One region of the Paenibacillus jepli genome, then DNA from elsewhere that is predicted to be linked to it. Evidence: a T-box and tRNA genes for the amino acid it is inferred to sense, from the RefSeq annotation. Region 1 holds a T-box; the other holds one or more tRNA genes.
What was found. A T-box is a leader RNA that pairs with one kind of tRNA and senses whether it is charged. The one in region 1 lies ahead of tyrS (tyrosine--tRNA ligase), so its partner is inferred to be a tRNA-Tyr.
Positions count from the first base shown of each region.

Region 1 (7,335 bases):
CCATAAGCTCCAGACGCAGCGTACTGGCGTACAGCTCCGTAAACCGGTGCTCGTCCAGGGCTACTGGTCCGTATACGGTCAACCCGGCTTCCTTGTCGGCGCTCCGGCGGGCGTTTTCCTGCCGCATCAGACTTGTTCTCGTCGCATAGGATGAATCCTGTGCGAGCTCAGCCTCGACTGCGGCCTGGAGGAGCACTTGCAGACGTATGACCTCCTCCAAAGCCCGGTCCCTTAGGATCTCAAGCGGTGTCGGCCCCTCGCCCGCCGTCTGCCAGAACGCAGCGCTCCACTGCATTCCCCGCTCGCGCCGGAACTCGTCGATCACGCTTGCCCGCAATGCTGACATCGCGCTCCCCAGCTCCGCTTCAGGAATATCTACGCCATTGACGACAGCGACCGGCGGTCCCGGCTCGAATAGCCTGTCGCTTGACCATCCTTGTCCGGGCAGCAACCAGACACAGCAACATACAGCGACTGCGGCCAGCAGGGTTCCCAGCCAGACCGGCTTCCTTTCGATGAGGCGTTTTTGATTCATCTCTTCCCTCCTTTCTCGGTTTTCACTTGGATTGTAAACGTTTTCAGTTTAGAACAGAAGGGGTCGCTGATGACCGATTCCGGTAATTTAATGACTTTAAACGCAAACTCTATAAAAATACCTACTTAAGCCGTTTCGTTTCCTATGCTAAAATAAGCGGTGTAGATCACTTCCGCCTGCCACGTATGCTGGGCATCTGGCGTGAGCCAGAGGAGCAGGTACATATCCCAAACAAGCTAGAGGAGGAAATGAAGATGACGATTACCATCAGCAGTCTGCAAGATACCGTAAGTCTGAACAACGGGGTGCAGATGCCCCGCCTCGGCTTTGGCGTCTTCAAGGTGAAGGCTGGCGAAGAAGTCGTAGATGCCGTCAAAGCGGCTCTAGCCGCTGGTTATCGTGCGATCGATACGGCAGCAGCCTACCAGAATGAAGAAGGTGTCGGCCAGGCGATCCGGGAGAGCGGAATCCCCCGCGAGGAGCTTTTCATCACGACCAAGGTATGGAACAGCCGTCAAGGCTACGACAGTACGCTGGAAGCCTTCGAGGAAAGCCGCCGCAAGCTGGGGCTGGATTACCTGGACCTCTATCTGATCCATTGGCCGGTCAAAGGCAAGTACAAGGATACCTGGCGCGCCCTGGAGAAGCTTTACAGCGACGGCGTCGTGCGGGCGATCGGCGTCAGCAACTTCCAGACGCATCATCTCGATGATATCTTCGAGGATAACACGATCGTACCGGCAGTGAACCAGATCGAATACCATCCGCTGCTCACCCAGGAGAAGGTCAAGGGCTACTGCGAGGACAAAGGCATCCATATCACCGCCTGGAGTCCGCTCATGCAGGGCAATCTCGATCTGCCGCTGCTGCTGCAGCTGTCGGCCAAGTATGGCAAGTCGCCGGCCCAGATCGTCATCCGCTGGGATCTGCAGAAGGGCGTGCTGACGATTCCCAAATCGATCACACCGTCCCGGATCAAAGAGAACGCCGATGTCTTCGACTTCGAGCTGTCTAGCGAAGATGTCGCCGCCATTGATGCGCTGAACCAAAACCGCCGCTATGGCTCGGACCCGGACAATTTCAACTTCTAAACGGCAAATAAAACAAGACTCTCCATCTAGTTGGTTGTTACACCAGCAGGATGGAGAGTTTTTTGGTTTTTCAATGGAGTGGATAATGAAGATGAACAGAGCGATAAACAGTAGCTTTTCGGTTATAACATCCATGCCGATTCCTTTCTCTGAAAACAACCTATGCGATGATTCGCATCATTCCTGATCGAACGGGCTGGGTGACCGAACGAATATGAAAAATCGTATTCATTCCACGCAAAACCCCGAAAATGGCAGAATAAGCACGATATTTCGTGTTTATTTTCTCATTTTCAGGAAAATTGGTCAATCGAGTATGAATTTTCGTATTCATTGTGCTGACGCTGCCCCGTCCCCACTCCATAACCAAGGTGAAACGGCTATTGCCGTCCTCTGGCGGCGTCGCTAGTTTCATTCCGGAGAAATATAAGCCAAGTAGATGTGTAAAACATATACGCTTATATTTGAAAAAAGACACGAACGCCATCCGTTCGTGTCTTTTTCACTGTAAGTCCCTTAAGCCAATTTCACCAAGCTATAGTTCTTCTTGCCTTTGCGGATGATGATGAAGCGGCCGCCGATTGCATCCTCCGCCGTAACATCGCGTGCCACATCCGTCACTTTCTCCCCGTTCATCGAGATTGCGCCTTTTGTAATATCTTCGCGAGCTTGGCGTTTGGACGGTTCGATGCCGAGATCGACGAGCCAATCGACGATATTTTTGGATTCCTGCGACGCTTCGTACGTCGGCATTTCCTTGAAGCCCTGCTCGATCTCATCTGCGGTAAGCGATTTGATGTCGCCGGTGAACAGCGCTGCCGTGATACGCTTGGCCTGCTCCAGCAGCTCCTCCCCATGCACGAATCGTGTCATTTCCTCAGCCAGCGTTTTTTGGGCTTCCCGCTTGTGCGGCTCCGATTCCACCTTCTCTGCCAGCGCATCGATCTGCTCCTTGGTGAGGAAGGTGAAGTACTTCAAGTATTTGACGACATCCCGGTCGTCCGTATTGGCCCAGAACTGATAGAACTCGAACGGCGTCGTCTTCTTCGGATCCAGCCAGATTGCGCCGCCAGCCGTTTTGCCGAATTTGGTGCCGTCTGCTTTGAGCATGAGCGGAATCGTCAGACCAAAAGCTACGGCTTCCGACCCTTCTTTTCTCCGGATCAGATCCAGGCCGCTCGTAATGTTGCCCCACTGGTCGGAACCGCCGATCTGCAGCTGGACATCCTCATTCTGGTACAGGTGCAGGTAGTCCAGCGACTGCAGGATCTGGTAAGAGAATTCGGTGAACGAGATACCGGTCTCCAGTCGGCTCGACACGACGTCCTTGGCCAGCATCTGATTGATGCTGAAGTTTTTGCCGTAGTCGCGCAGGAACTCGATAACGTTGATTTTGTGCGTCCAGTCGTAGTTGTTGACCATCCGGATCTGCGTATCGCCTTCCGTCAGGAAGAGCTTCCGCATCTGCTCGCTAAGCGCCTCGACATTGTCCTGAATCTGCTCCAGCGTCTGGAGCGAACGCTCGGACTGCCGGCCGCTCGGATCGCCGATCGTCCCCGTGGCTCCACCGATCAGGATGACCGGACGATGGCCCGCCAGCTGGAACCGTTTGAGCACCATAAACGGGATCAGGTGACCGATATGCATGCTGTCGCCCGTCGGGTCGACGCCACAGTATAGCGAGATGGATTTCTGCTCCGTCAGCTCCCGCAGCCCTTCCGCATCCGTCTGTTGATTGATGGCCTCGCGCCATGTTAATTCATCGATAATATTCACTGTCCAACACCCCTTCAAAGTTATGCCTGCTACCCTGTACAAACGCAAAAAAGCCCCCATGTCTACTGACACAGGGACGATTAAAAAACCGTGGTACCACCCAGATTGCATGTATGGAAAGGCGCGCGCACTCCCATACCTGCCACTCTTTGGCGAGATATCGTTCGCCAGATCCGCCCGGCGTTACCCGAGATACTCCAGAGTGTAATTCGCTGCCGTCGTGTGTGCCGGGTTCCATCAACCCCCGGCTTTCTGTTACAGGGACTAGGCTGCTACTGAGCTCTTTCAACATACGTGTTATATAACGTTAAAAGCATTATAGAGAATTAAATTTCCGCTGTCAACCAAATGATTATGTAACCATATAACTTTACTTTGATGGTTACGCATGTTATATTCTCAGCACAGAAGAAAGAAGCGAGGTTAAAGATGGATTTATTATTCATGGACGTCATCAACAGTAATCGGGTTGATTGGCGTGACTCAAAAATTCAACGGGACATGCTCGACGATGAACAATGGATACGTGATTTTTTATGTAAATGGGAATTGACTGCTACTCTCCCCATGAACGCTGATAATTTGAAGAAACTAAAGAGATTGCGTGATCTTATGCGTACGATCTGTATTGCATTGAACGCCGACTTAGCGTTGCAACAAGACCAACTTCATGAAATCAACCTTATGTTGACTAGTGTATCTTCACAATTTCAGCTTAACGCTTCTAAAAACGCTTTTGAGATGGAGCAAATGTACAATGCCGAGGATTGGACCCTGGTCCTATGGCAGACCACATACTCCTTTGCCCAATTATTATCCAAACCCGATGTAAATCGATTAAAAGTATGCGACAACCAAAATTGTGAATGGATATTTCTTGATCAGAGTAAAAACCAAACACGTCGCTGGTGTGATACGAAAGTATGCGGCAATATTATGAAAGTCCGTCGCTTTCGCAACAGAAAAAAGGAACAGAACGATTAGGCGACTTCGTTCAACAATCCATTCAAAAGGAGAGAAAAATGGAAAACTATCGGCATAGAACCCATCATCAAACCATCACCGTTGACAATCTGGACGTCTTCTACAGATATGCGGGCAATCCTGAGAATCCAGCCATTCTGCTGCTTCACGGATCTCCAAGCTCCTCGTATATGTTTCGTAACATTATTGAATCCCTAGCAGAATCAGCCTATGTCGTCGCGCCTGATTTGCCAGGCTTCGGCCTCACTTCGTCGCCGTCCATCGATACCTATACCTATACGTTTGAGAATATGGCCAATACGATGGAGGCTTTCATCGACGCCCTCGGCATGGATCGATTCTTCCTGTTCGTTAACGACTTCGGTACGCCTGTCGGCTACCATCTTGCGACGCGGCGGCCGGATCGTATCCTCGGTCTGGTTATTCAGAATGGCAATGCACATGATGAGGGATTGGGCCCTGAATGGGATACTGCGAAGGCGTTCTGGGCCGATCCTACGAGGCGAACAAGGCTAAAATGCCGGAGTGGCTAAATTTTGAGGGCACCCGTGATACCTATATTGGAGGTCTTTCCGAACGCCTGAAGGTCCTTCACCCGCCGGATTGCTGGCATCTCGATTGGGAACGCATGGCGAAACCCGGCCACATCGACATTCACTTCCAAATCTTTATGGATTACAGCGCACATGTCGCTCGTTTTCCGGTCATAGCTTCCTACCACCGTGAACACCAACCTCCTTGCCTGCTGCTTTGGGGACGGCATGACCCTTTCTTTGCGTTAGACGAAATCATGGCCTATAGCCGCGTCCTTGACATGCTCGAGATTCATGTTTTTGATGGGGGCCACTTCCTTTTGGAGACGCATCATCGCGAATGTGCCGCACTCATTGAGCGCTTTATCTGCGATGTGAAAGCAGGATGCTCCTAGCCCTTGACGGCTCCGGCCACTACGCCTTCGATAATATATCGCTGAGGGCTGATAGAAGTGGATTCGACATCGAAACTTGAATGCAGTCGGATAAGAGTTTCCAAAGGAAACTAGCTTCGTAAGCTTCCGCATAGGTGCTCACGTAGGTCTGCCTACGCTCCGCTCCTCAGTACAAAAAAAAGCCGCCGTACCTATCCTTAGGTAATGGCGGCTTGCGATTATATAAAGCATGCGATTATTTAAAATCAAACCCCTGCTGTTCCAGCATCTGCCGGACTTCGGGATAATAAATGCGGTTGTAGAATGAAGAGACCGTCTGCGACCAGTTGCGTGATTCCTTGCCCCCGGTCCGTTCTCTCATATAGGCCGAGACCTCTTCATCATACTGCCGGATCAGCTCTGGCAGCGGCTCTTGCTCGTAGCGCTCCCTGTGCCACACCGCGGTTTGCGGCAGCCGGTGCTTCTTGTGCGTCGGATCTGCCGGATGTCCGACGACCAGTCCGCTGACAGGGAATACGTACTTCGGCAGCTCCATCAGCTCGATTAGCGCTAGCGGGCTGCGTCTGGCCCCGCCGATCGGCACCGTGCCGAGTCCGAGCGATGACGCCATAGCCATCGCACTGCCAAGGGCAATGCCGACATCAGTGGCGCCGACGACAATGGATTCGATCCCAGTGGTGATGACCAGCTCTTGACCGTTCAACTCGGCGGCGATTTGGGCGCGCCGGAAGTCCGCACAGAACAATAAGAACACTGGCGCTTGGGCAATCCATGCCTGGTTGCCGGCCAGTTCGGCGATCTTGGCTTTTTTGACCGGGTCCTGGACACTGATGACGGTCACCTGCTGACCGTTGATGGAGGTCGGTGCCGCCTGGACGGCTTCGATGATCTGAGTCAGCTGCGCTTCGCTGACGGGTTGATCGGTATAGCTGCGGATGGAACTGCGGTTGGTTAGCGTGTGATAGACGTCATTCATGATATCCCTCCTGTATCTTTGCTCTGCCTAAGTTTACCACGACCAAAGAAACTTTAATCGACTCAACCGAATTCCAAGTATTTACACATTTTTCATCTCAAGGTATGATGGACAGGATACATAAGACAACAACGATTCAAGAAAGGATGAAGTTAATGAGAACGCCAAGTAAGCCACGAACAGCACAGTGGCTCCTGATGCTGCTCATCCTGTCCTTATGTGTGGGCGCCGCAGCACCCGCAGCTGCCTCAGCAGCCCCACTGACGATTACGCTGAACGGAGAAAAGCTACTCTTTTCCGAGCCGCCTATTATTCGTGAGGGGATAACGTATGCGCCGGCCGATGACCTCTTACGAGCATTGGGATTAGATGGCCAGCAGCGCGAGCTGGACATCAGCAGTTTTAACCACAGCGACACCCTGTATATCCCCGTGCGGATTACGGCCGCGACAGCTAAGTTAGAGGTGATATGGCGTCCGGAGCTCCGGCAGATCGACCTCTTCTCTTCTCCGGAACTGACCCCACTAAGGGTTTTCGTTCCTCTGACAGAGGACTATACAGCAGCGCAGTTGCAAGCGATTGAAGCTTACGGGGCTGCCGTCAGCGGTGTCAAGTTAATACTCGAACAGACATCGTATGATCGTTATGTAGATCGTATGAGACTGAAAATCGCTGCCGGAGATCCGTCGGACCTGATGCTCCTGCCCGACGCTTCGCAGATTCCATCTCATATCTATCCTCTCGCCAGCCAGGATATCAGGCCTTATCTGGATCAATATCCGCTTCTCGCGCAGCTCTCGCCTGCCGCCTTGCAGGAACTCCGCGATGACGATGGTGGTCTGTATGCCCTGCCGATCCCCATATCCCCTGCGAGCGGATCATTCCCGGCGCTTCGTCAAGACTGGCTGGATGCATTGGATCTGAAGGCCCCGTCGACGATGGAGGAGTTGAAACAAACGATCAAGCAATTCACAGAACGGGACCCTGACGGCAATGGCAGGAATGATACGTACGGGTTGAGCGCGATTCCTGGTGCCGAAGGTTT
Region 1 covers NZ_JBDFMD010000001.1:300,676-308,010, forward strand. The annotation lists gene ABC336_RS01415 (SurA N-terminal domain-containing protein) at 1-535, opposite strand, end outside; gene ABC336_RS01420 (aldo/keto reductase) at 790-1,626, shown strand; gene tyrS (tyrosine--tRNA ligase) at 2,143-3,402, opposite strand; T-box leader at 3,472-3,700, opposite strand; gene ABC336_RS01430 (CGNR zinc finger domain-containing protein) at 3,847-4,386, shown strand; gene ABC336_RS01435 (alpha/beta fold hydrolase) at 4,425-4,919, shown strand; gene ABC336_RS01440 (alpha/beta fold hydrolase) at 4,904-5,314, shown strand; gene ABC336_RS01445 (NADPH-dependent oxidoreductase) at 5,550-6,290, opposite strand; gene ABC336_RS01450 (extracellular solute-binding protein) at 6,446-7,335, shown strand, end outside.

Region 2 (7,335 bases), 2.6 Mb from region 1:
CGTCCCTTTGATGAAGTTCATGGAAGGGGCACCGATAAAGCCGGCTACGAACATGTTCACCGGACGGTTGTACAGCTCTTCTGGCGAAGCTGTCTGCTGGATGAAGCCGTCTTTCATAACGACGATACGGTCACCCATCGTCATCGCTTCGATCTGGTCATGCGTTACGTAGATCGTAGTCGTCTCAAGACGCTTCGTCAGCTTACTGATCTCGGCGCGCATCTGACCACGAAGCTTGGCATCCAAGTTGGAGAGCGGCTCATCCATGAGGAATACTTGCGGCTCACGAACGATCGCGCGGCCCAGGGCGACACGCTGACGCTGACCACCGGAGAGTGCTTTCGGCTTGCGGTCGAGCAAATGCTCGATATCGAGAATTTTGGCAGCATCGCGGACACGCTTGTCGATGTCTGCTTTTTTGAATTTGCGAAGTTTCAGACCAAATGCCATGTTCTGATACACGTTCATATGCGGGTACAAAGCGTAAGATTGGAATACCATCGCGATATCGCGGTCTTTAGGAGCGACATCGTTAACCAGACGCTCGCCGATGAACAGCTTGCCTTCGGAGATTTCCTCAAGGCCGGCAATCATCCGCAGTGTGGTCGATTTACCGCAACCGGAAGGTCCGACGAGAACGAGGAATTCCTTGTCCTTGATGTCCAAGTTGAAGTCTGTTACCGAAGCTGTTTCAGAACCGGGATATTTTTTGAAAATGTGCTCTAAGCGTACGCCTGCCATTTTATTTCCCCCTAAGCATTTGGTTTACTTGTTACTATCTATCTTAGCTTAGTCCTGTGCAGATGACTATGCACATACTTTACAAAAAAACTACTTTCTTTTCGTCACTTTATACAATAGCAATATAATCTTTACCAAAACGGCGTCCCGGAACAGCCGGACATCCAATCCGGTCTCCTGCTTCAGCTTGTCCAGCCTGTACAGCAGCGTGTTCCGATGAATATACAACTTTTTGGCCGTTTCGCTAACGTTGCAGTCCAGGCGGAAGAAGGTTTCCAGCGTCATCAGAATCTCCGGCTCCAGCAGCACGTCCGAGCGGTTGATCAGCTGCTCCATGTACTCGGCTCTTCTCGATTCGGGGATGCTGTTCAGCAGACGCTCCAGATGAAGCATCCATGGCAGATGCACACTCTCCCCGACGTGGAATTTGCGTCCCAGGAATACCGTCTCCCGGAGCAGCGACGCCGTCTCCACGATCGCTTTGGCCGGACTGATCGGCTCGCCTACCGCCAGATGGCACTCGCCCACCCATTCGCTTGCGAGCATGCCGTGCAGGCCGGAGCACATCGAAGCGAGCATCTCCAGCGGCGTTTCGTCCTCGCCTTCATTGCGATCTTCGCTCTCCGCTTCGCTGAGCAGCGCCATCGGCCCGAGGATCAGCCATTCCTGTTCCTTCAGCGGGATCAGCATGACTTCTTCGATGAAAAAGGAGTTGAGCAGCTTCTCAAGCTCGGCATACGTATTGCGCAGACGCTCATGCTCACTGACCAGCAGGAAGGGAATCATATCCGAGAACAGCCGGCCGCCAAAGGTCAGCGCCTCCGGCACCTCCAGATCCAGTCGTCCATTATCCAACTGATAAGCAATCCATGAGCCCAACTCCTCTGCCTGCCGCTCCGCTTCCTGCTGCGCATGAGGAACGGCGGGCTTGACCGGCTTCATGTGCTCAATCGTCCAGCCGAGCAGCCGCCGCTCCGTCTCCGAGAGCGCGTCCTGCTCCAGCTCGATGACTTCGATATGCGCCCTCTCCATCCGTACAGCATACCAGATCCGCCCGCCCGCGATCTCCACGTTCGCTCCGGGCACTGCCTCGAGCGGCGTCTGCGCGCCCTGCTCCAGGCTTGCTTTGTTCCAGTCCTGCAGATCGATCCTCAAAACACGCAACGGGCTGTTCAGTATCTGCTCCAGTTGCTCTTTCCACTGCGCAGTGCTCATGCTTTGCTGTGCTCCTATCCGCATTGCTCAGAATGCCCTTTTAGGCCATTGTAACACAAACAAAAGGCAGCTGTTAAACTGCACCGGCCGTCTCCCCGCCCATGGGGGCCGGGATCAGAAACGAGATCGTCGTCCCTTCTCCGGGCCGGCTGCTGATCATTAGTCCTTTGCCGTAACGCTGCTTCAGCCGGCGGTCGGTATTGTACAGGCCGATCCCCCGCTCAGGCGGCTGGTCGCTGCCGAGCAGGCGCACCACTTGTTCCTCTGTCATTCCTTTGCCGTCATCGGACACCGTAAGCACGCTGCCCTCCGGCCGGCGCTCCACCAGGATGCGCAGCGTCCCGCCGCGGGAGCGCTGCATCAGACCGTGGCGCACCGCGTTCTCGACGAGCGGCTGGAGCGTAAGCGGCGGCAGCACGATCCCCATCGAATCGCCGGTCTCCATCACTACCGCGAGCCGCTCTCCGAACCGCTCCTGCTCGATGTAGAGATACGCTTGGACCAGCTGCAGCTCATGCGAGAGCGGCACAAGCTCCTTGGTGTTCAGGAAGTTGAAGCTGATCCGCAGGTACGAGGCAAAGGCATCGACCAGTTGCTGCATCTTCCGCAGATCGATATCGCTCAGCGCCATGATCGAGTTCAGCGTATTGAACAAAAAATGAGGTTGGATCTGGGCCTGCAGATAGGCAGCCTCCATCCGCATAGTCTCGTTAACCGACTGCTTGAGTGCCGTCAGCGACAGTACGCGATAACGCAGCTCCATCGCGTCGACCGGCTTGGTCACATAATCGTTGGCGCCGGCCCGGAACCCCGCTGATATATCCTCTGGCTGGCTGCGGGCGGTGAGCAGGAGGATCGGCAGTTCAAAGAGCTTGAAGCGCTCCCTGGCCAGCCTTGTCAATTCGTAACCGGACATCTCCGGCATCATGACATCGGCAATCAGGAGATCCCACGACTCGGAGGACAGTCGTTCCACCGCCTCCTGAGCGCTTCTGGAGGTCTGGACCAAGCATTGATCAGTAGCAAGGAGCCCGACAATCACTTTCAGATTTACAGGGTCATCATCCACGGCCAGGATGCGCAGCGGTCCGGCGGATTTGGGAAGATCCCTGGTGCCCGTAGCCCGTTCGAGATCCATTGCCTTTACCAGCGCCGAGGTCAGCTCTGCCGAGGTCAGCTCTGCCGAGACCAGATCATCGTCGACAACTGCCGTCCGTGGAGCAGCCTTCCCGGACGACAGCGGTAACGTCACAGAGAAGACCGTACCTTCTCCAGGTGTCGACCTAACAGACATGTGGCCATCATGCAGCTCCACCAATTGCTTGGCAATATGCAACCCTAACCCGATTCCGCCGCTTGCTTGTCCCAGGCTGCCTTGTTCGTAACGGTCAAAGATCCGTGATTGCAGATCCTCATCCATCCCTCTTCCCGTATCCTCAATATGCAGGACAGCATATCGGCCTTTGACCTCCGCCGAGACGGCAATGACACCTTTTTCGGTATATTTGACCGCATTATGCAGCAGGTTGAACAGGACTTGTACCAGCCGCTTCTCGTCAGCATCGACGGGAGGAAAGTTTGGCGGCACAAGCATTTGGAATTGAATATGTTTATCATCCTTCATAAAAGAAAGCATATCCATCACACCAGCGCAAGCAGATTGCAGAAGTACAGGTTCACGCTCCAGCACGATCGCCCGATCCTGTAGCCGCACAGCATCCAATAGATCGCCAACCATATGCGACATACGACGGCTCAAGGTAACCAACAGCTCCATATCTTTGCGGCTTTGTTCGCCCATGGCGTGCTTTTCCTTGTCGGCGACCGTCTGTGCGATATTCATAATTCCGTGCAGCGGCGTCCGCAGCTCATGCGACGTGTTCGCCAGGAACTCGTCCTTTTGTTTGTCGGCAAGCTTCAGCTGTTCATTCAATCTGAGATTTTCTTCCCAGTTGCGGAAGTAGCGTTTGAACCAATAGGCCGAGAATCCCACAAGTGCGGCAATAATATCGACGGGATAATAAGTCCCCCGCACTTTCTCCAGATTGACGAAGACGCCCCACCCCGCACTGGAGACAATACCCAATCCGCCAAGCAGCAGATAGATCGCATCATCTTTATTCCGCATCAGCATCTTTACAATCAAAGCGATGACCCAGACGATCGGCAACAGATACAAGAATAACATCGGGCGAAATTTGTCATAGACGTAATAGATCGAAGTTGCGTCGCTGACAATCACGAAGCCGCTAAAGAGCAAGAACAGGGTGATGTAGCACGAAAACAACCACCCGCGCTTCTGGCCAGAGAAGCTGAATGTCAACAGCAGCATAAAAAAACTTAACCCTACATAGGATAATAGCCTGATTTTAAAAGCCCACGTATAATTGAAGGGGAGCCACAACATCAACAGATTGTCATGGTCTGACACAATGGACAACCCTACCGTTACCATAAGAGCAAGGAACAACAAGAAAACAGGATTCCCTCGATTAAACATATACAGGATCCCTGCATACAAACCATGCAAGAGCATAACGACGAAAGCAATCAATTGGAAACCGATCGAATACATACGCTCCGAATCAATCGTCGCCTGGCTCCCGAAACGAATCGGTTTTACAATCCCTCCTTTGTTGGGCTGCTCATAATTGGCCACGCGAACGATGAGCTCGATCACGGGACCAGGTTGGACAACAGTAGCCGTGTAAGTCACATTTCGTGGCCGGTACTCCTCCTCAGAGCTTGCGACCTGGCCGAACATCCCTTCCGGGGTCCCGTTGATCTCCAACTGCGAGGAGGCTTGGATCCCCTGAATCCACAGTCCGTATGGCTCGTCAAAATCACGATTGACTTGAATTATCAATCGATAGGTCCCCGAACCAAACGCATTCTCTTTCAACTCGCCGAAGCCTGCTTGCCACGTTCCCGGAACGGTTAGATAGCGCGGCGAAGGGGCTTCCGGCCCGGCCAATTGTTCAGATGTAAGCAATTGCCCGGGATAGAACTCCCACTCGCCATCAAGATTAATCGAGGATTGGCCCCCAATGTCCCATTCCCGTAATTCCAGCACCCCTTGTTGTGCAAAGGGTTGCTCGGGAAGCTTGTTGTTTGTATACCAGATAAGCCGGAGGCTTCCAAGAATCAACACGAACAGCAGCAGCAACAGCAGATTACGGATCGTATTTCTTTTATTCGACATCATGAGTTGTAGATTCGACACCTTTCGCACAAACCCTTTTTGCATACGAAAAAAGCTGTCTTTGCGGCACTCGCAAAAACAGCTTCGATGTATTCCCGATGAGCCATGAAGGGCTCGAACCTTCGACACCCTGATTAAAAGTCAGGTGCTCTACCAACTGAGCTAATGGCTCTTGTACTAAAAGAAAACTGGTGGAGGATGATGGATTCGAACCACCGAACTCAGAGAGAGCAGATTTACAGTCTGCCGCGTTTAGCCACTTCGCTAATCCTCCATATGCAAATGGTGGCTCGGGACGGAATCGAACCGCCGACACGAGGATTTTCAGTCCTCTGCTCTACCGACTGAGCTACCGAGCCTTGCAAGGGTAAAATGGCGGAGCTGACGGGATTCGAACCCGCGGTCTCCTGCGTGACAGGCAGGCATGTTAGGCCTCTACACCACAGCTCCATGAACGTAAAAGAAGGCAAAAAAAATATGGTGGACGCTGAGGGGATCGAACCCCCGACCCTCTGCTTGTAAGGCAGATGCTCTCCCAGCTGAGCTAAGCGTCCTTATGTAGTTGGTAGCGGCAGAGGGGATCGAACCCCCGACCTCACGGGTATGAACCGTACGCTCTAGCCAGCTGAGCTATGCCGCCACATTACATAATGCTGCTTGTCCATACGAGCAGCGAGATCAGTGTCTTGCACACTGAAAACTGGATGCGAATCAAGCAAGGTAAGTCTTAGCTGAGGGTTTTAGGATAAGCCCTCGACCGATTAGTATCCGTCAGCTGCATGCATTGCTGCACTTCCACCCCGGACCTATCAACCTGGTCGTCTACCAGGGGTCTTACATACTGGGAAATCTCATCTTGAGGGGGGCTTCACGCTTAGATGCTTTCAGCGTTTATCCCGTCCGTACATAGCTACCCAGCGGTGCTCCTGGCGGAACAACTGGTACACCAGCGGTACGTCCATCCCGGTCCTCTCGTACTAAGGACAGCTCCTCTCAAATTTCCTGCGCCCACGACAGATAGGGACCGAACTGTCTCACGACGTTCTGAACCCAGCTCGCGTACCGCTTTAATGGGCGAACAGCCCAACCCTTGGGACCTACTTCAGCCCCAGGATGCGATGAGCCGACATCGAGGTGCCAAACCTCCCCGTCGATGTGGACTCTTGGGGGAGATAAGCCTGTTATCCCCAGGGTAGCTTTTATCCGTTGAGCGATGGCCCTTCCATGCGGTACCACCGGATCACTAAGCCCGACTTTCGTCCCTGCTCGACTTGTAGGTCTCGCAGTCAAGCTCCCTTATGCCTTTGCACTCTACGAATGATTTCCAACCATTCTGAGGGAACCTTGGGGCGCCTCCGTTACACTTTAGGAGGCGACCGCCCCAGTCAAACTGCCCGCCTGACACGGTCCCCCTACCGGATTCACGGTAGCGGGTTAGAACTCCGATACGATCAGGGTGGTATCCCAACGGCGCCTCCACCGAAGCTGGCGCTCCGGCTTCCAAGGCTCCCACCTATCCTGTACAGATCGTACCAAAGTCCAATATCAAGCTGCAGTAAAGCTCCATGGGGTCTTTCCGTCTTGTCGCGGGTAACCTGCATCTTCACAGGTATTAAAATTTCACCGGATCTCTCGTTGAGACAGCGCCCAAGTCGTTACGCCATTCGTGCGGGTCAGAATTTACCTGACAAGGAATTTCGCTACCTTAGGACCGTTATAGTTACGGCCGCCGTTTACTGGGGCTTCGGTTCACAGCTTCGGGTTGCCCCTAACCGCTCCCCTTAACCTTCCAGCACCGGGCAGGCGTCAGCCCGTATACTTCGCCTTACGGCTTCGCACAGACCTGTGTTTTTGCTAAACAGTCGCTTGGGCCTTTTCACTGCGGCCCCCTCGGGCTATTCACCCTACCGAGGCACCCCTTCTCCCGAAGTTACGGGGTCATTTTGCCGAGTTCCTTAACGAGAGTTCTTCCGCGCGCCTTAGCATGCTCTGCTCGCCTACCTGTGTCGGTTTACGGTACGGGCACCTTCACCTGGCTAGAAGCTTTTCTTGGCAGCTGGAGCTCATGACCTTCGCTACTGTAATTTTCGCTCCCCATCACAGCCCAGCCTTACGATGAGCGGATTTGCCTACTCATCAGCCTCACTGCTTGGACGGACATCCATCAGTCCGCGTCA
Region 2 covers NZ_JBDFMD010000001.1:2,887,371-2,894,705, forward strand. The annotation lists gene ABC336_RS12820 (ABC transporter ATP-binding protein) at 1-741, opposite strand, end outside; gene ABC336_RS12825 (PucR family transcriptional regulator) at 832-1,956, opposite strand; gene ABC336_RS12830 (hybrid sensor histidine kinase/response regulator) at 2,030-5,161, opposite strand; tRNA gene ABC336_RS12835 (tRNA-Lys) at 5,258-5,330, opposite strand; tRNA gene ABC336_RS12840 (tRNA-Tyr) at 5,348-5,432, opposite strand; tRNA gene ABC336_RS12845 (tRNA-Phe) at 5,442-5,517, opposite strand; tRNA gene ABC336_RS12850 (tRNA-Asp) at 5,532-5,608, opposite strand; tRNA gene ABC336_RS12855 (tRNA-Val) at 5,637-5,712, opposite strand; tRNA gene ABC336_RS12860 (tRNA-Met) at 5,722-5,798, opposite strand; rRNA gene ABC336_RS12865 (23S ribosomal RNA) at 5,900-7,335, opposite strand, start outside.
Region 2: it has a tRNA-Tyr gene. The T-box ahead of tyrS (tyrosine--tRNA ligase) is inferred to sense a tRNA for this amino acid. The anticodon was not compared.